Regions from separate parts of the Duganella sp. LjRoot269 genome, predicted to be linked through region 2. Evidence: predicted binding sites of a transcription regulator. Region 2 holds the regulator's gene; the other holds the start of a gene.
What was found. The regulator FliA, encoded in region 2, starts transcription of late flagellar genes. The targets are predictions, from matches to a motif close to CTAAAGTTTNNNNNNNNNNNGCCGNTA.
Positions count from the first base shown of each region.

Region 1: the regulator FliA is predicted to act here: its motif matches at 5,639-5,665, upstream of ACSQ3S_RS00375 (heme utilization protein).

Region 1 is NZ_CAXUSL020000001.1:102,072-109,546, forward strand. It holds gene ACSQ3S_RS00375 (heme utilization protein) at 1-5,490, opposite strand, end outside; gene ACSQ3S_RS00380 (heme utilization protein) at 5,934-7,475, opposite strand, start outside.
Region 2 is NZ_CAXUSL020000001.1:6,016,885-6,024,359, forward strand. It holds gene ACSQ3S_RS26925 (flagellar hook protein FlgE) at 1-74, opposite strand, end outside; gene ACSQ3S_RS26930 (flagellar hook assembly protein FlgD) at 104-811, opposite strand; gene flgC (flagellar basal body rod protein FlgC) at 825-1,235, opposite strand; gene flgB (flagellar basal body rod protein FlgB) at 1,238-1,663, opposite strand; gene flgA (flagellar basal body P-ring formation chaperone FlgA) at 1,822-2,517, shown strand; gene flgM (flagellar biosynthesis anti-sigma factor FlgM) at 2,626-2,940, shown strand; gene ACSQ3S_RS26955 (flagella synthesis protein FlgN) at 2,948-3,424, shown strand; gene motD (flagellar motor protein MotD) at 3,439-4,212, opposite strand; gene ACSQ3S_RS26965 (flagellar motor protein) at 4,214-4,960, opposite strand; gene ACSQ3S_RS26970 (RNA polymerase sigma factor FliA) at 4,942-5,673, opposite strand; gene ACSQ3S_RS26975 (MinD/ParA family ATP-binding protein) at 5,735-6,532, opposite strand; gene flhF (flagellar biosynthesis protein FlhF) at 6,525-7,475, opposite strand, start outside.

The sequences.
Region 1 (7,475 bases), 5.9 Mb from region 2:
CGCGGCGATATCGTTGGTGCTGAAGGCGCTCAGTTGTGCCGAGCTCAGGGCGCCGAACTGGTTCGACGTCAGCGCGACAACCTGGTCGGTGGTCAGGGCCGCGACGTTGGCGGTGGTGATGGCCGCCACTTGCGCGGTGGTCAGGTTCGACAGCTGGTCGGTGGTCAGGGCCGCCAGTTGCGCGGTCTTCAGCGAGGCGATGATCGCGGTTTTCAGGCCCACGATGTCACCGGTCTCGATGGCGGCGATGTCCTGGGTCGACAGCGCACCGAATTGCGCGGTGCTCAGCGCGCCCAGCTGGTTCGAGCTCAGCGCCACGATCTGGTCGGTCGACAGACCCGAAGCCAGGTTGGCGGTGGTCATCGAGGCCACTTGCGCGGTGCTCAGCGCGACGATCTGGTCGGTGGTCAGCGCGGCGGTCTGCGCGGTGCTCAGCGCGGCGATGGCCGAGGTCTTCAACGCGCCGAGGTCGGCCGTTTCAATCGCGGCGATGGCGTCGGTGCCCAGGGCGGCCACCTGGCCGCTGGTCAGGCCGCCGATCTGGCTGCTGCTCAGGGCGACGATCTGGTCGGTGGTCAGCGCCTTGACCTGGCTGGTGCTCAGGCCGGCGATCACCGCCGATTTCAGCGCGCCGATGTCGGCCGTTTCAATCGCGGCGATATCGTTGGTGCTGAAGGCGCTCAGTTGTGCCGAGCTCAGGGCGCCGAACTGGTTCGACGACAACGCGACGACCTGGTCGGTGGTCAGGGCCGCGATGTTGGCGGTCGTGATCGAGGCGATCTGGCTGGTGGTCAGGTTCGACAGCTGGTCGGTGGTCAGCGCCGCCAGTTGCGCGGTTTTCAGCGAGGCGATGATCGCGGTTTTCAGGCCCACGATGTCGGCCGTCTCGATGGCGGCGATGTCCTGGGTCGACAGCGCACCGAACTGCGCGGTGCTCAGCGCGCCCAGCTGGTTCGAGCTCAGCGCAACGATCTGGTCGGTCGACAGGCCCGAAGCCAGGTTGGCGGTGGTCATCGAAGCCACTTGCGCGGTGCTCAGAGCAACGATCTGGTCGGTGGTCAGCGCGGCGGTCTGCGCGGTGCTCAGCGCGGCGATGGCCGAGGTCTTCAACGCGCCGAGGTCGGCCGTTTCAATCGCGGCGATGGCGCCGGTGCTCAGGGCGGCCACCTGGCCGCTGGTCAGGCCGCCGATCTGGCTGCTGCTCAGGGCGACGATCTGGTCGGTGGTCAGCGCCTTGACCTGGCTGGTGCTCAGGCCGGCGATCACCGCCGATTTCAGCGCGCCGATGTCGGCCGTTTCAATCGCAGCGATGTCGTTGGTGCTGAAGGCGCTCAGTTGTGCCGAGCTCAGGGCGCCGAACTGGTTCGACGACAGCGCGACAACCTGATCGGTGCTCAGTGCCGCGATGTTGGCGGTGGTGATGGCCGCCACTTGCGCGGTGGTCAGGTTCGACAGCTGGTCGGTGGTCAGGGCCGCCAGTTGCGCGGTCTTCAGCGAGGCGATGATCGCGGTTTTCAGGCCCACGATGTCGCCGGTTTCGATGGCGGCGATGTCCTGGGTCGACAGCGCACCGAATTGCGCGGTGCTCAGCGCGCCCAGCTGATTCGAGCTCAGCGCCACGATCTGGTCGGTCGACAGACCCGAGGCCAGGTTGGCGGTGGTCATCGAGGCCACCTGCGCGGTGCTCAGCGCAACGATCTGGTCGGTGGTCAGCGCGGCGGTCTGCGCGGTGCTCAGCGCGGCGATGGCGGCCGTTTTGAGCGCGCCGACGTCGGCCGTTTCAATCGCGGCGATGGCGGCGGTGCTCAAGCCGGCAACTTGCGAGCTCGACAGCGCGCTGATCTGGCTGCTGCTCAGGGCGACGATCTGGTCGGTGGTCAGGGCCTTGGTCTGGTTGCTGGTCAGGCCGGCGATGACGGCCGATTTCAGCGCGCCGATGTCGGCTGTTTCAATCGCGGCGATGTCGTTGGTGCTGAAGGCGCTCAGTTGCGCCGAGCTCAGGGCGCCGATCTGGTTGGACGTCAGGGCGACAACCTGGTCGGTGGTCAGCACGGCGATGTTGGCCGAGGTGATCGAGGCGATCTGGCTGGTGGTCAGGTTCGACAGCTGGTCGGTGGTCAGCGCCGCCAGTTGCGCGGTTTTCAGCGAGGCGATGATCGCGGTTTTCAGGCCCACGATGTCGGCCGTCTCGATGGCGGCGATGTCCTGGGTCGACAGCGCACCGAATTGCGCGGTGCTCAGCGCGCCCAGCTGGTTCGAGCTCAGCGCCACGATCTGGTCGGTCGACAGGCCCGAGGCCAGGTTGGCGGTGGTCATCGAGGCCACTTGCGCGGTGCTCAGCGCAACGATCTGGTCGGTGGTCAGCGCGGCGGTCTGCGCGGTGCTCATCGCGGCGACGGCGGCCGTTTTCAGTGCGCCAACGTCGGCCGTTTCAATCGCGGCGATGGCGGCGGTGCTCAGGCCGGCGACTTGGGCGCTGCTCAAGGCGCCGATCTGGGCGCTGCTCAGCGCCACCACCTGGTCGGTAGTCAGGGCATTGGTCTGGCTGGTGGTCAGGCCGGCGATGACCGCCGATTTCAGCGCGCCGATGTCGGCCGTTTCAATCGCGGCGATATCGTTGGTGCTGAAGGCGCTCAGCTGCGCCGAGCTCAGGGCGCCGAACTGGTTGGACGTCAGCGCGACAACCTGGTCGGTGCTCAGCGCCGCGATGTTGGCGGTGGTGATGGCGGCGATCTGGCTGGTGGTCAGGTTCGACAGCTGGTCGGTGGTCAGCGAGGCCAGCTGCGCGGTCTTCAGCGAGGCGATGATCGCGGTTTTCAGGCCGACGATGTTGGCGGTCGAGATGGCGGCCACGTCGCCGGTCGACAGCGCGTTGAATTGCGCGGTGCTCAGCGCGCCCAGCTGGTTCGAGCTCAGCGCCACCATCTGGTCGGTGGTCAGGCCTGCAGCCAGATCAGCGGTGGTGAAAGCCGAGACCTGCGCGGTGCTCAGCGCAACGATCTGGTCGGTGGTCAGCGCGGCGGTCTGCGCGGTGCTCAACGCGGCGATGGCGGCCGTTTTGAGCGCGCCGACGTCGGCCGTTTCAATCGCGGCGATGGCGGCGGTGCTCAGGCCGGCAACTTGCGAGCTCGACAGCGCGCTGATCTGGCTGCTGCTCAGGGCGACGATCTGGTCGGTGGTCAGGGCCTTGGTCTGGTTGCTGGTCAGGCCGGCGATGACGGCCGATTTCAGCGCGCCGATGTCGCCCGTTTCAATCGCGGCGATGTCGTTGGTGCTGAAGGCGCTCAGTTGCGCCGAGCTCAGGGCGCCGATCTGGTTGGACGTCAGGGCGACAACCTGGTCGGTGGTCAGCACGGCGATGTTGGCCGAGGTGATCGAGGCGATCTGGCTGGTGGTCAGGTTCGACAGCTGGTCGGTGGTCAGAGCCGCCAGTTGCGCGGTTTTCAGCGAGGCGATGATCGCGGTTTTCAGGCCCACGATGTCGCCGGTCTCGATGGCGGCGATGTCTTGGGTCGACAGCGCACCGAATTGCGCGGTGCTCAGCGCGCCCAGCTGGTTCGAGCTCAGCGCCACGATCTGGTCGGTCGACAGACCCGAGGCCAGGTTGGCGGTGGTCATCGAGGCCACTTGCGCGGTGCTCAGCGCGACGATCTGGTCGGTGGTCAGCGCGGCGGTCTGCGCGGTGCTCAGCGCGGCGATGGCCGAGGTCTTCAACGCGCCGAGGTCGGCCGTTTCAATCGCGGCGATGGCGTCGGTGCCCAGCGCGGCGACCTGGCCGCTGGTCAGTGCGCCGACCTGGCTGCTGCTCAGGGCGACGATCTGGTCGGTGGTCAGGGCCTTGGTCTGGCTGCTGGTCAGCGCGGTGATGACGCCGGTTTTCAGTGCGGCCAGGTCGGCCGTTTCAATGGCGGCGATGTCGTTGGTGCTGAAGGCGCTCACCTGGGCCGAGCTCAGGGCGCCGAACTGGTTGGACGTCAGCGCGACAACCTGGTCGGTGCTCAGCGCCGCGATGTTGGCGGTGGTGATGGCGGCGACCTGGTTGGTGGTCAGGTTCGACAGTTGATCGGTGGTCAGCGCCGCCAGCTGCGCGGTCTTCAGCGAGGCGATGATCGCGGTTTTCAGGCCGACGATGTTGGCGGTGGAGATGGCGGCCACGTCGCCGGTCGTCAGTGCGCCGAATTGCGCGGTGCTCAGCACGCCCAGCTGGTTCGAGGTCAGGGCCACCATCTGGTCGGTGGTCAGGGCGGCAACGTTGGCAGTGGTGATGGCCGCCACTTGCGCGGTACCCAGTGCGCCGATCTGGTCGGTGGTCAGCGCGGCGGTCTGCGCGGTGCTCAGCGCGGCGATGGCGGCGCTCTTCAGCGAACCGATGTCGGCCGTTTCAATCGCGGCGATGGAGGCGGTACCCAGCGCGGCCACCTGGCCGGTGCTCAGCGCGCCGACCTGGCCGGCGCTCAGCGCCACTATCTGGTCGGTGGTCAGGGCCTTGGCCTGGGCGGTCGACAGGCCGGCGATGACGGCGGTCTTCAGCGCGGCCAGATCGGCCGTTTCAATCGCGGCGATGGCGTTGGTCGACAGCGCGCCGATTTGCTGCGACGTCAGCGCGGCAGCCTGGTTGGACGTCAGCGCGACGACCTGGTCGGTGCTCAGCGCGGTCATGCTGGCGGTGGTCAGCGCGGAAATCTGGGTGGTGGTCAGGTTCGACAGCTGGTCGGTGGTCAGGGCTGCCAGCTGCGACGACTTGATCGATGCGATCAGGCTGGTTTTCAGGGCGACCAGGTCGGCCGTTTCAATCGCGGCCACGGCACTGGTGCCCAGCGCGCCGAACTGGGCGGTGCTCAGCGTGCCCAGCTGGTTGGAATTCATGGCGACGATCTGGTCGGTGGTCAGGCCGGATGCCAGGTTGGCGGTGCTCAGCGACGCGACTTGCGCGGTCGACAGGCTGGCTACCTGGTCGGTGGTCAGCGCGGCCATCTGGCTGGTGCTGAGGCTGGCGATGACGACGGTTTTCAGCGCCAGCACATCGGCCGTTTCCATGGCCACGATGTCGTTGGTGCTCAAGCCTGCGACTTGGGCGCTGCTCAGCGCGTTGGCCTGGCTGGTGGTCAGCGCGACGACCTGGTCGGTGGTCAGCGCGGCCAGCTGGCCGGTCGACAGGCCGGCGATCGAACCCGATTTCAGTGCGGCGAAGTCGGCCGTTTCGAGGGCGGCAATGTAGGCGGTCGCCATGGCGTTGACCTGAGCCGAGCTCAGCACACCTACCTGATTGGAACTCAGCGCGACGATCTGGTCGGTCGTCAAGCCGTTCGACATTTGCTTGGTGGTCAGTGCGGCGATCTGGGTGGTGGTCAGCGCCACCGCCTGATCGGTCGTCAATGCCCGAGTCTGGTCTGAATTGAGCGCTACGATATCGCTGGTAGCGAGGGCAGCAATGGTTTGGGTCGACAGAGCTGCGATCTGGTCGGTACTCATGCTTGTTACGAGGCTCATTTCCATTCTCCTTGGGGCACTGCACAGTTCTATACAGACAGATGATGGAGCCGACAGGTCTCGCCCGCGGCTCCATCTGAATTGGGTGCTACTGGAATTTCTTTGCGTTTTACATGCGCGTGATCACGAAATCGCGCACTTTAGTTCTTAACGTCAATATCGAAGGCAACTTTAGGATACGCCAGCCATGATTTTGCCTCCGGTTAACATTTTAATAGCGAGGGAACAGCGCATAGTTTCATTCAATCACGGCCCAAAAACCGGCGGGCCACCGCCCTGAACGTACAAAGCGACCCTTTTTTGCGCTGCATTAAGCTTTTTTGTTTACTCAGTGCAATGCAAAAACCGGGCCATGATTTCTCAAAAACAACTTTTTTGGGACAAACGGCAGGGCCTGAGCCCTGCCGCGTGGCACTACATCCGGCTTGCGCCGGGGTACTACTTTACTTGCCGGGCGCCGCCAGGAAGCCGTGGCCGCCCTGCGACTGCAACGCTTTCAGACGCAGCGCGCTGTCGGTGGCCGCCTGGCTCTCGGCGCCGAGAACCGGCTTGCCGTTGGCGTCGAACTGCTTGAGCGCGTCGGCCAGCTGGGCCACGCTGCCGCCCACGCCGTTGCCCTGGATATCCAGCTTCGGCGCCGCGGCCGCCGGCGTGCTGCAGCCGGCGAAGGCCGACATCGCCTGCGCCAGGTTGCTGACGCTGCCGCTCAGGTTGCTGGCCGGCGTGGTGGCGAACCACACGTCGGCCGCCGCATGGGTGGCGCCGTCGGCCGTCTCGAAGGTCGAGGTCAGACCCAGGATGTTGCCGTTGTTGACTGCCCCGCCCACCTTGACGTCCAGGTTGAGCTTGGTGATGCCCAGGTCGGCCAGCGACTTCAGCTCGTCGGCCTGGCTGACGCCATCGGTGTTGCCGTCGACCCAGACCCGCAGGTCGGCGAAGGCGCTGTCCTTGGCGTCGATGGTGCCGTCGCCGTTGGTGTCGAGTTCCGCCATCGCTTGGTAGCCGGTGGCCGCTTTCTGGCCGTTGGCCAGCGTGGTGCCGGAGCCGAACAGTTCGCTACCGTCGTTGATCACGCCGTCATGGTTGCGGTCCAGGGCCAGCAGGCCGTCGCCGCCGGCGGTCCAGCCGGTGTTGACTTTGTTGCCGTTGGCCAGCAGGTCGAACTGCACGCCCTTGCCCAGCGCCGTGGTTTGCACGCCGTCGCCGTTCAAGTCCAGCGCGACCGGGGTCAGGAACGACAGCGCCTGGGTCTGCGTGGTGGTCAGCGCATGGACCTGGTCGGTGGTCATCGCATGCAGTTGCGCCGAGGTCATCGCGTGCACCTGGTTGGTGGTGAGCGAGGCGATTTCAGCGGTGCGCAGCGTGACGAACTGCCTGGTGCTCAGCGCGGCGATCGCGGCGGTGCTCAGCGCGACCAGGTCGGCGGTGTCGAGCGCGGCCAGCGCCGCGGTCGACAGGCCGGCAGCCTGGGCGGTGGTCAGCGCGGCGACCTGGGTCGAGGTCAGCGCCACGCCCTGGCTGGAATTCAGCGCGCCCAGCTGGTTGGCGGTCAGCGCGCCGATTTCCTGGGTGGTGAAGGCAGCCAGTGCGGCGGTGGCCAGCGCGGCGAGGTTGTTGGTCGACAGCGCGGCAACCTGGCTCACGCTCAGCGATGCGGCCTGGGCGGTGGTCAAGGCGGAGATCTGTGCAGTGCTCAGACCGCTGGCGAAGGCCGAGGTGGCCAGCGCGGCGACCTGGCCGGTCGACAGCGCTGCAACCTGTGCCGTGGCCAGACCGGCCAGCTGCGCGGTGCGCAGCGCGGCGACGTCGATCGTGCTCAGGCCAACCAGGTCGGCCGTCTCGATCGCGCCGATGCTGTTGGAGCTCAGCGCCACCACTTGTGCGGTGCCCAGCGAAGACAGTTGCGCCGAGGTCAGCGCGACGATCTGGCTGGTGGTCAGCGCGGCGATGCCGGCGGTGCTCAGCGCGGCCAGCGAGGCGGTGGC
Region 2 (7,475 bases):
TTGGCGATGTTGTTGCCGATGACGTCCAGCGATTTGGATGCTGCGTTCAGGCCGCTAAGTCCTTGTTGGAACATGGTATTCCCCTATGCTAGGTGTGACTGCTTTACAAAACTTCTTTGACTTCGGACATCGTGTACTGCCCGAGCGAGGTATTCAGTTTGACGCCGCCGCTGCCGGTCGACACGCTGGCCACGGCAGCGAGCTGCAGCGGCGTCGAGTCGGTCAGCGTCTTGCCGGCGCTGACGGCCTTGACGGTGAAGGTGTAGCTGCCGGCCGGCGCGGTGGTCTTGCCGTCGGTGGTGCCGTCCCAGGTGATCGGGTAGGTGCCGACGTCGGCATTCTTCATGGTCATCGTGCGCACCGTGGTGCCGGCCTTGTCCTGGATCGCGATCTCGACGCTTTCGGCGGGCGAGGCCAGGTCGAAGCCGAACACGCTGCTGCTGGTGGTCTTGCCGGCGTCGTCGGTGCTGCTGGCCAGTTCGATGCCCTTGCCGGCGATCAGCACGCCCTTGCCGATCAGGTTGGTCGCGGTCAGCGATTGCGCGCTGGCCTGGTCGGTGCGCAGCGATTCCAAGGTGGCGTTGACCTTGTTGATGCCGGTCACGGTCGACAGCTGGGCCAGCTGGCTGGTCATGGCCGCGTTGTCCATCGGGTTCAGCGGATCCTGGTTCTTCAGCTGCGTCACCAGCAGCTTCATGAACTTGTCCTGGTCCGCGCCGACGTCGTCCGTCGCGGTGCTGCTGGTGGTGGTGGGCACGCTGTTGGTGGCCGCCGCTTTGGGCGTATCGATCACGCCTCCGATTAAACTCATGATGACCTCTTAATTAAGACTGACCGATGGTCAGTGTTTTCAGCAACAGCGTCTTGGCCGCGTTCATGGTCTCGACGTTGGTTTGATAGGAGCGCGAGGCCGACAGCATGTTGACCATCTCGTCGACCACGTTGACGTTGGGCATGGTCACATAGCCCTTGTCGTCCGCCATCGGATGCTTGGGGTCGTACATCTGCTTCATCGGCGACTGGTCCTCGACCACCTGCTTGACCCGCACGCCGGTGGAGGCGCCGCCATCGGTCGGCGTGGTGGCCTCGAACACCACCTGGCGCGCGCGGTAGGCCTCGCCGCTGGCGCTGGTGGCGCTGTCGGCATTGGCCAGGTTGGACGCCACCACGTTCAGGCGCTGCGCCTGCGCGCTCATGGCCGAGCCGGAAACATTAAAAATATTAAACAGCGACATGATCAGCTACCTCCCTGTATCGCCGCCATCATGGTCTTGATCTGGGCGTTGATTGCGGTGATGCCGGCCTCGTAGCGGACGGCGTTATCGGCGAACTGGTTGCGCTCGACGTCCATGTCGACCGTGTTGCCGTCGACGGCCCCCTGCACCACGCCGCGGTACAGCAGCGGCGTGCCGTCCGCCATCGTGGTGCCGTCTTGCCGGGGGTTGGGGAAATGCTTGCCGGCGGTGGTCTTCAGCGTGGCGTTGGCGCTCGGGCTGGCCTTGTCCAGCGCGGCCTGCAGCGCGCTGGTGAAGTCGATGTCGCGGGCCTTGTAGTTGGGCGTGTCGCCGTTGGCGATGTTCGAGGCAAGCACGGTCTGCCGCTGCGAGCGCAGGCTCAGCGCGGCTTCGTTGAAACGCATGTAATCGTCGAGTTTCCCAACCATGACATCCCCCAATGGACGAACTTGTTATGACAGGATCGATGATACGGAGGTCTTCCTGGTAACCATCGGGCGATAAGCACATGCTTTTCGGTCCTATTCAAGGCTTCAAGTTCAGGCCGCCAGAATATGATGGCAACATTGAAGGGGAAACCTACGCCATGAAATCAAGCCGACTCTTACTTCCCGCCGCCCTGCTCACGCTGACCGTGGCGGCGCACGCCCAGCCCGCCTATCAGGACGCGGCCGCGCTCAAGCGCACCGTCGAGCAGTTCCTGCAGGTGCAGAGCGGCGGCCTGCCCGGCCAGGTGACGGTGACCGTGGGCGCCATCGACCCGCGCATGAACCTGGCCGCCTGCCCCGATCCGCAAGCTTTCTTCATGCCCGGCGCGCGCGCCTGGGGCAAGACCACCGTCGGCGTGCGCTGTGCGACACCGGCGGCCTGGACGGTATATATTCAAGCCAACGTCACAGTGGTGGGCGACTACATCGCCAGCGCCGCGCCGCTGGCCCAGGGCCAGGCCATCGCCGCCAACCAGCTGGTGACCTTGAAGGGTGATTTGACAATGTTGCCTGCAGGTATAGCCACCGACATGGCGCAGGTGATCGGCCGCAGCACCAATATTTCGCTGCCGCCGGGCACCCCGCTGCGGCTCGACACGCTGCGCAGCAAGCCGGTGGTGCAATCCGGACAACTGGTGCGGCTGGTGTCCAGCGGCAACGGCTTTTCCGTGTCGGCCGAGGCGCGCGCCATGAGCACGGCGGGCGACGGCCAGGTGGTACAGGTAAAAACTTCCGGTGGGCAACAAATCACCGGGATCGCCAAGGCGGGCGGGCTGGTGGAGGTGGCGTTCTGACGGGCGCCAGGGGTCTGGAGCAAGGGGCGGCGCTAAAGTTTTGCGGGACGCCGCCGTTACATACTCAGATCCCGGAGTTTCGTACTCCTACCCGAGAAGGATATGGCTGTGAAAATTAACGATACATTAAAGAGCACGACCGGCTTGCCGTCGTCGACGCCCGCTTCGACCTCGACCGCGCGCGGCGCGGACAAGGCGGCGGCACCGTCGACCGCGGCAACCTCGGACAGCGTGCGCCTGTCGCCCCAAGGGCAGGCATTGGCGGCCAGTGCGGCCAGCGGCAACGGCGCGGTGTTCGACACGAAAAAAGTCGAACGCATCAAGCTGGCGATTGCCGATGGCCAGTTCCAGGTCAACTCGGAAAAAGTGGCGGATGGCTTGCTCGATACGGTCAAGGATCTGCTGCACTCAAGGAAACGATAGGACCATCATGTCAACCGCTACCCCGCTGAACAGCCTGCGCGAAGAACAACAGATCATGACGACCCTGCTGGGCGTCCTGAAGCAGGAGCAGCAATACCTGGTGGCGGCGGACCTCGACAGCCTGACGGCCGTCACGACCAAGAAATCGGCCCTGGTCACGCAGATGACCTTGTTGTCCGCCCAGCGCCACCGCGCCCTGGGCAAGGCCGGCTACCCGGCACAGGAATCGGGCATGGATGCGTGGATCGCCGCCAGCGGCGCCGATGCCGCCGAAGCGGCCCCGCTGTGGAAAACGCTGCTGGAGCAAAGCCGCGAAGCCAAGGAACTGAACCGCATCAACGGCATGTTGATCAACAAGCAGATGGGCCATACGCAGGGAGCCTTGCAGGCGTTGCGTCCGCAGGGCGGCGCGGCGAATAATTTCTACGGCCCCGGCGGCATGTCCACCACCCTGCCCCGCAGCCGCGGCTTCCTCGCCGGCTAAGCTTCTTACTTTCCTTATTGCGCCGGCGCCTGCGTCGGCAATTCCGTTACCGTATCCGGCAGTCCCGACAGTATCGTCACCGCCACGCGGCGGTTGCGCGCGCGGCCGATCGCGTTGTCGTTGGACGCCACCGGCACGTTCGAACTGAAGCCGACCGCGGTCAGGCGCTCCGGCGCCACGCCGGCGTCGATGAACAGCCGCACCACGCTGCTGGCGCGCACCGCCGACAATTCCCAGTTGGACGGGAACAGCGCGTTGCGGATGGGCTGATTGTCGGTATGGCCCTCGACCTGCACATTGTGCTCGTCGTTTTTCAGCAGGCCGGCGACGGCGCGCAGCGCTTCGGTCGACTCATTGGTCAGGCGCGCGTCGCCCGGATCGAACAGCACCGAGGCGTTGATCTCGACGCTGACGCCGCGGCTGTTCTGCGTCACGCGCACCTTGCCCTCCTTGACCAGCGGCGCCAGCGTGGACAACAAGTCCTGCGCCAGCTTGGTCATGTGCTCTTTTTCCTTGCGCAGCATCTCGGTGCGGCGCTTCAGGCCTGGATTGGGGATCGGCAGGTTCTGGATCTGCGTGTTAATCGGCTGTGCCGCGCCAGCGCCGCCGAAGGCATCGCCCAAGGCGTCGGAGAAAACCTTGTATTTTCCGATATTGACGGAGGAGATCGCGTACATGACGACGAAGAACGCGAACAGCAGCGTGATGAAGTCGGCGTAGGAGATCAGCCATCGCTCATGGTTCTCCGGTTCGTCGTCGAACTTCCTGCGCGCACGCCGGTACTGCATGTCAGTGCTCCCGCAGCAGCGTGGCGATGCGTTCGTCGATGACGCGCGTGTGGTCGCCGGTGGCGATGTCGTAGAACACGGCGGCGGCGATTTCCTGCTGGTGCACTTCCTGCGTGACGATGGCCTTGAGCTTGTTGGCGATCGGGTAGAACAGCAGGTTGGCCAGCCCGACGCCGTAGATCGTCGAGACGAAGGCGACCGCGATGCCGGAACCGAGCTTGCTCGGATCGGTGAGGTTTTCCATCACGTGGATCAGGCCCAGCACCGCGCCCAGGATGCCGATGGTCGGCGAGTAGCCGGCCGCCGATTCCCAGATGCGCACCGCCTGTCTTTCCTCGGTTTCGTAGGCGGTGATTTCGGTGTCGAGGATCTGGCGCAGCTTGTCGGGATTGATGCCGTCGACGATCAGGCGCAGGCCCTTGGTGTTGAACTGGTGCTTGGAGGCGAGCATGTAGCGCTCCAGCGACAGCAGGCCGTCGCGGCGCGCGGCCAGGTTCCAGGCGTTGATGTCGCGCGCCAGCACGGCGCGGGTGTCGGCCGGCGGCGCGAACACCAGCCGCAGCATCTGCAGGCCGCGCACAAAGGTGCGGAAGCGGGTCTGCAGCAGCACGGCGCCGAAGGTGCCGACCACCACGATCGCAAACGCGGCCGGCTGCAGCAGCGAAGAGAGCTTGCCGCCTTCAAGCGACTGGCCGATGACGATGCCGGCCAGCGCCAGCAGCACCCCGGCTACGCTGGCCCAGTCCAAGACCGCTCCCGGAGTGAGGCGCGCAGGCGCGCCACGGCTTGCGTGTGCAGCTGCGACACGCGCGATTCCGATACGCCCATCACGGCGCCGATTTCTTTCAAGTTGAGCTCCTCCTCGTAGTACAGCCCCATCAGGATCTTCTCGCGCGGCGGCAACGCGTCGATGGCGTCGATCACGGCCTGGCGGAAGTCGCCGTCCAGCAGCGAGCGCAATGGGTCGCTGTCTTCATCCGAGCAGTAACGGTCGAGGAAGCTGTCGTTGCCGTCGTCGTCGTGGAAATCCTCGTAGTACACCAGCTGGTGGCCGCCGCCGTCGGACAGCATTTCCTGGTAGTCGGCCAGCGACAGCTTGAGCATCTTGGCCACTTCCGACTCGGTCGGCGGATGGCCCAGGCGCTGCTGCAGGGTGCTCATCGCGGTCTCGATCTTGCGCATGTTCTGACGCATGGAGCGCGGCAGCCAGTCGCTGTTGCGCAGTTCGTCGAGCATGGCGCCGCGGATGCGCAGCACGGCGTAGGTTTCAAACTGGGCGCCATGGGTTTCCTCGTAACGGCTGATGGCGTCGAGCAGGCCGATCATTCCGGCTTGCACCAGATCGTCGACTTCGACGCTGGGCGGCAGTTTCGCCTTCATGTGATGGGCCAGGCGCTTGACCAACGGCATATGCTCCGTCAGCAAAGAATCCTTGTCCGCTTTCCCTTTGACCGTGTACATAGGCTGTTTTTGTGTTAATTGAGCGCCAAAATAATGCTGTTACTCCTCAAGGAAACGCCTTCTATTGGAATGAAGGCGAGCCAGCCAGCGCGAAGCGCCCCGCCAGTTGACGAAACGCCACCGAAGCCCCGGCCAGCGGAAACGCATCGACCACCGCACGCCCCAAGCGTGCCGCGCGCTGCAGGTATTCATCCGCCGGCACCGATCCCATCGAAACGAGGTTCACGGCGAGGTATCGGCTGGCTGCCTGTGCCATATTATCGTATACCACCTTTGCCTCCGATTCGGAAGCCCCGGTGACCAGAATTCCGAATGGACGGCGTCCCAGCTCCTGGTTCAGGCGCTTGATCATACTGTACGCGGCCTTGATCGAGGTAGCGCTATTCGATACCTGGACCACGATTTCCGAACTGGCCATGACCGGCACCGGGAAAGCCTCGCCGTCGAATTCGCCGTCGACGATGACGATGCCGGTCTGCTTGGCCAGCACGTCGAAAGCCTTGGCAAGGCGGCGGGTTTCGTCAGGGCCGCAGCGCGGCTGGCCGCGTGTCATCGACGCCACAGCGAAGCCTTGCGGCACCTGGTGTATCACCTGATTCAGTCCGCATTCCTGGCGCGCCACGTTGAGCAGGCTGGCGCCGCCGTCGACGCCGAGGCGCGAGGCCACGCCGTGGGCGCTGGCGCAGGCGTCGACCAGCAGCACGTCGTTGCCGGCGCGGGCCAGCGAGGCGCCCAGGTTGACCAGCATGGCGCCCTTGTCATCCTGCGGGGTGGCCGACAAAAAAGTGACGATGCGGGGCTTGGGCCCCGCCAGCATGCGGCGCAGTCCCTCCGCCTGGTCGAAATCGAAATTAGCCAAGGTGCACCTCGCGCAGCGCGCCGGCGTTGCCCGCATTGCTCATCAACAGCGGCAGTTCGGCGTCCAGGTATTGGCTGTTGACGACGTCGCGCTTCAGCTTGAAAGCGCGGTCGATCAGATAGGCCGGATCGGCCAGGTGCAGGTCTTCCGGCACGCGCTGGCCGTTCGACACGTAGAACAGGTTCAGTTTCTGGCGGATCACCACGTCCAGCACGTTGCCGATGGCGGCCGCTTCATCGAGCTTGGTCATGATGCAACCGGCCAGGCCGCTGCCCTGATACGCGCGCACCACTTCGTTCAGGGTTTCCTGGGTGGCGGTGGCGTTCAGGCACAGCAGGCGCTTGACGTCGGAGCCGGCGCCTTGCAGCATCGACACCTGCTCGGTGACCATCTGGTCGCGCTGGCTGACGCCGACGGTGTCGATCAGCACCGTGTGCTTGTTTTTCAGTTCCTTCAACGCGATACGCAGGTCGGCCTCGTCCTTCACCGAGTGCACCATCACGCCGAGGATCTTGCCGTAGATGCGCAGCTGCTCGTGGGCGCCGATACGATAGGCGTCGGTGGTGATCAGGGCCAGCTTGTCCGGGCCGTGGCGCATCACGCAGCGCGCGGCCAGCTTGGCGGTGCTGGTGGTCTTGCCGACGCCGGTCGGGCCGACCAGCGCGAACACGCCGCCCTGGTCGATCAGCGCTTCTTCGTTGGCCATGGTCGACAGGTTGCGGGTCAACACGGTCTTGATCCAGCGCAGGCTGTCGGCGGCGTCGCGGTTGGCGGGCATCTTGTCGAGCAGGTAGCGCGCCAGGCTGGCGGAGAAGCCGGCGGCCAGCATTTCGCGCAGCACGGCGGCTTTCTGCGGTTCGCGCGCCTGCGTCGCGCCCCAGGAGATTTCGGCCAATTGGGTTTCCATCATGCCGCGCATGGCGCGGATTTCGCTCATCATGCC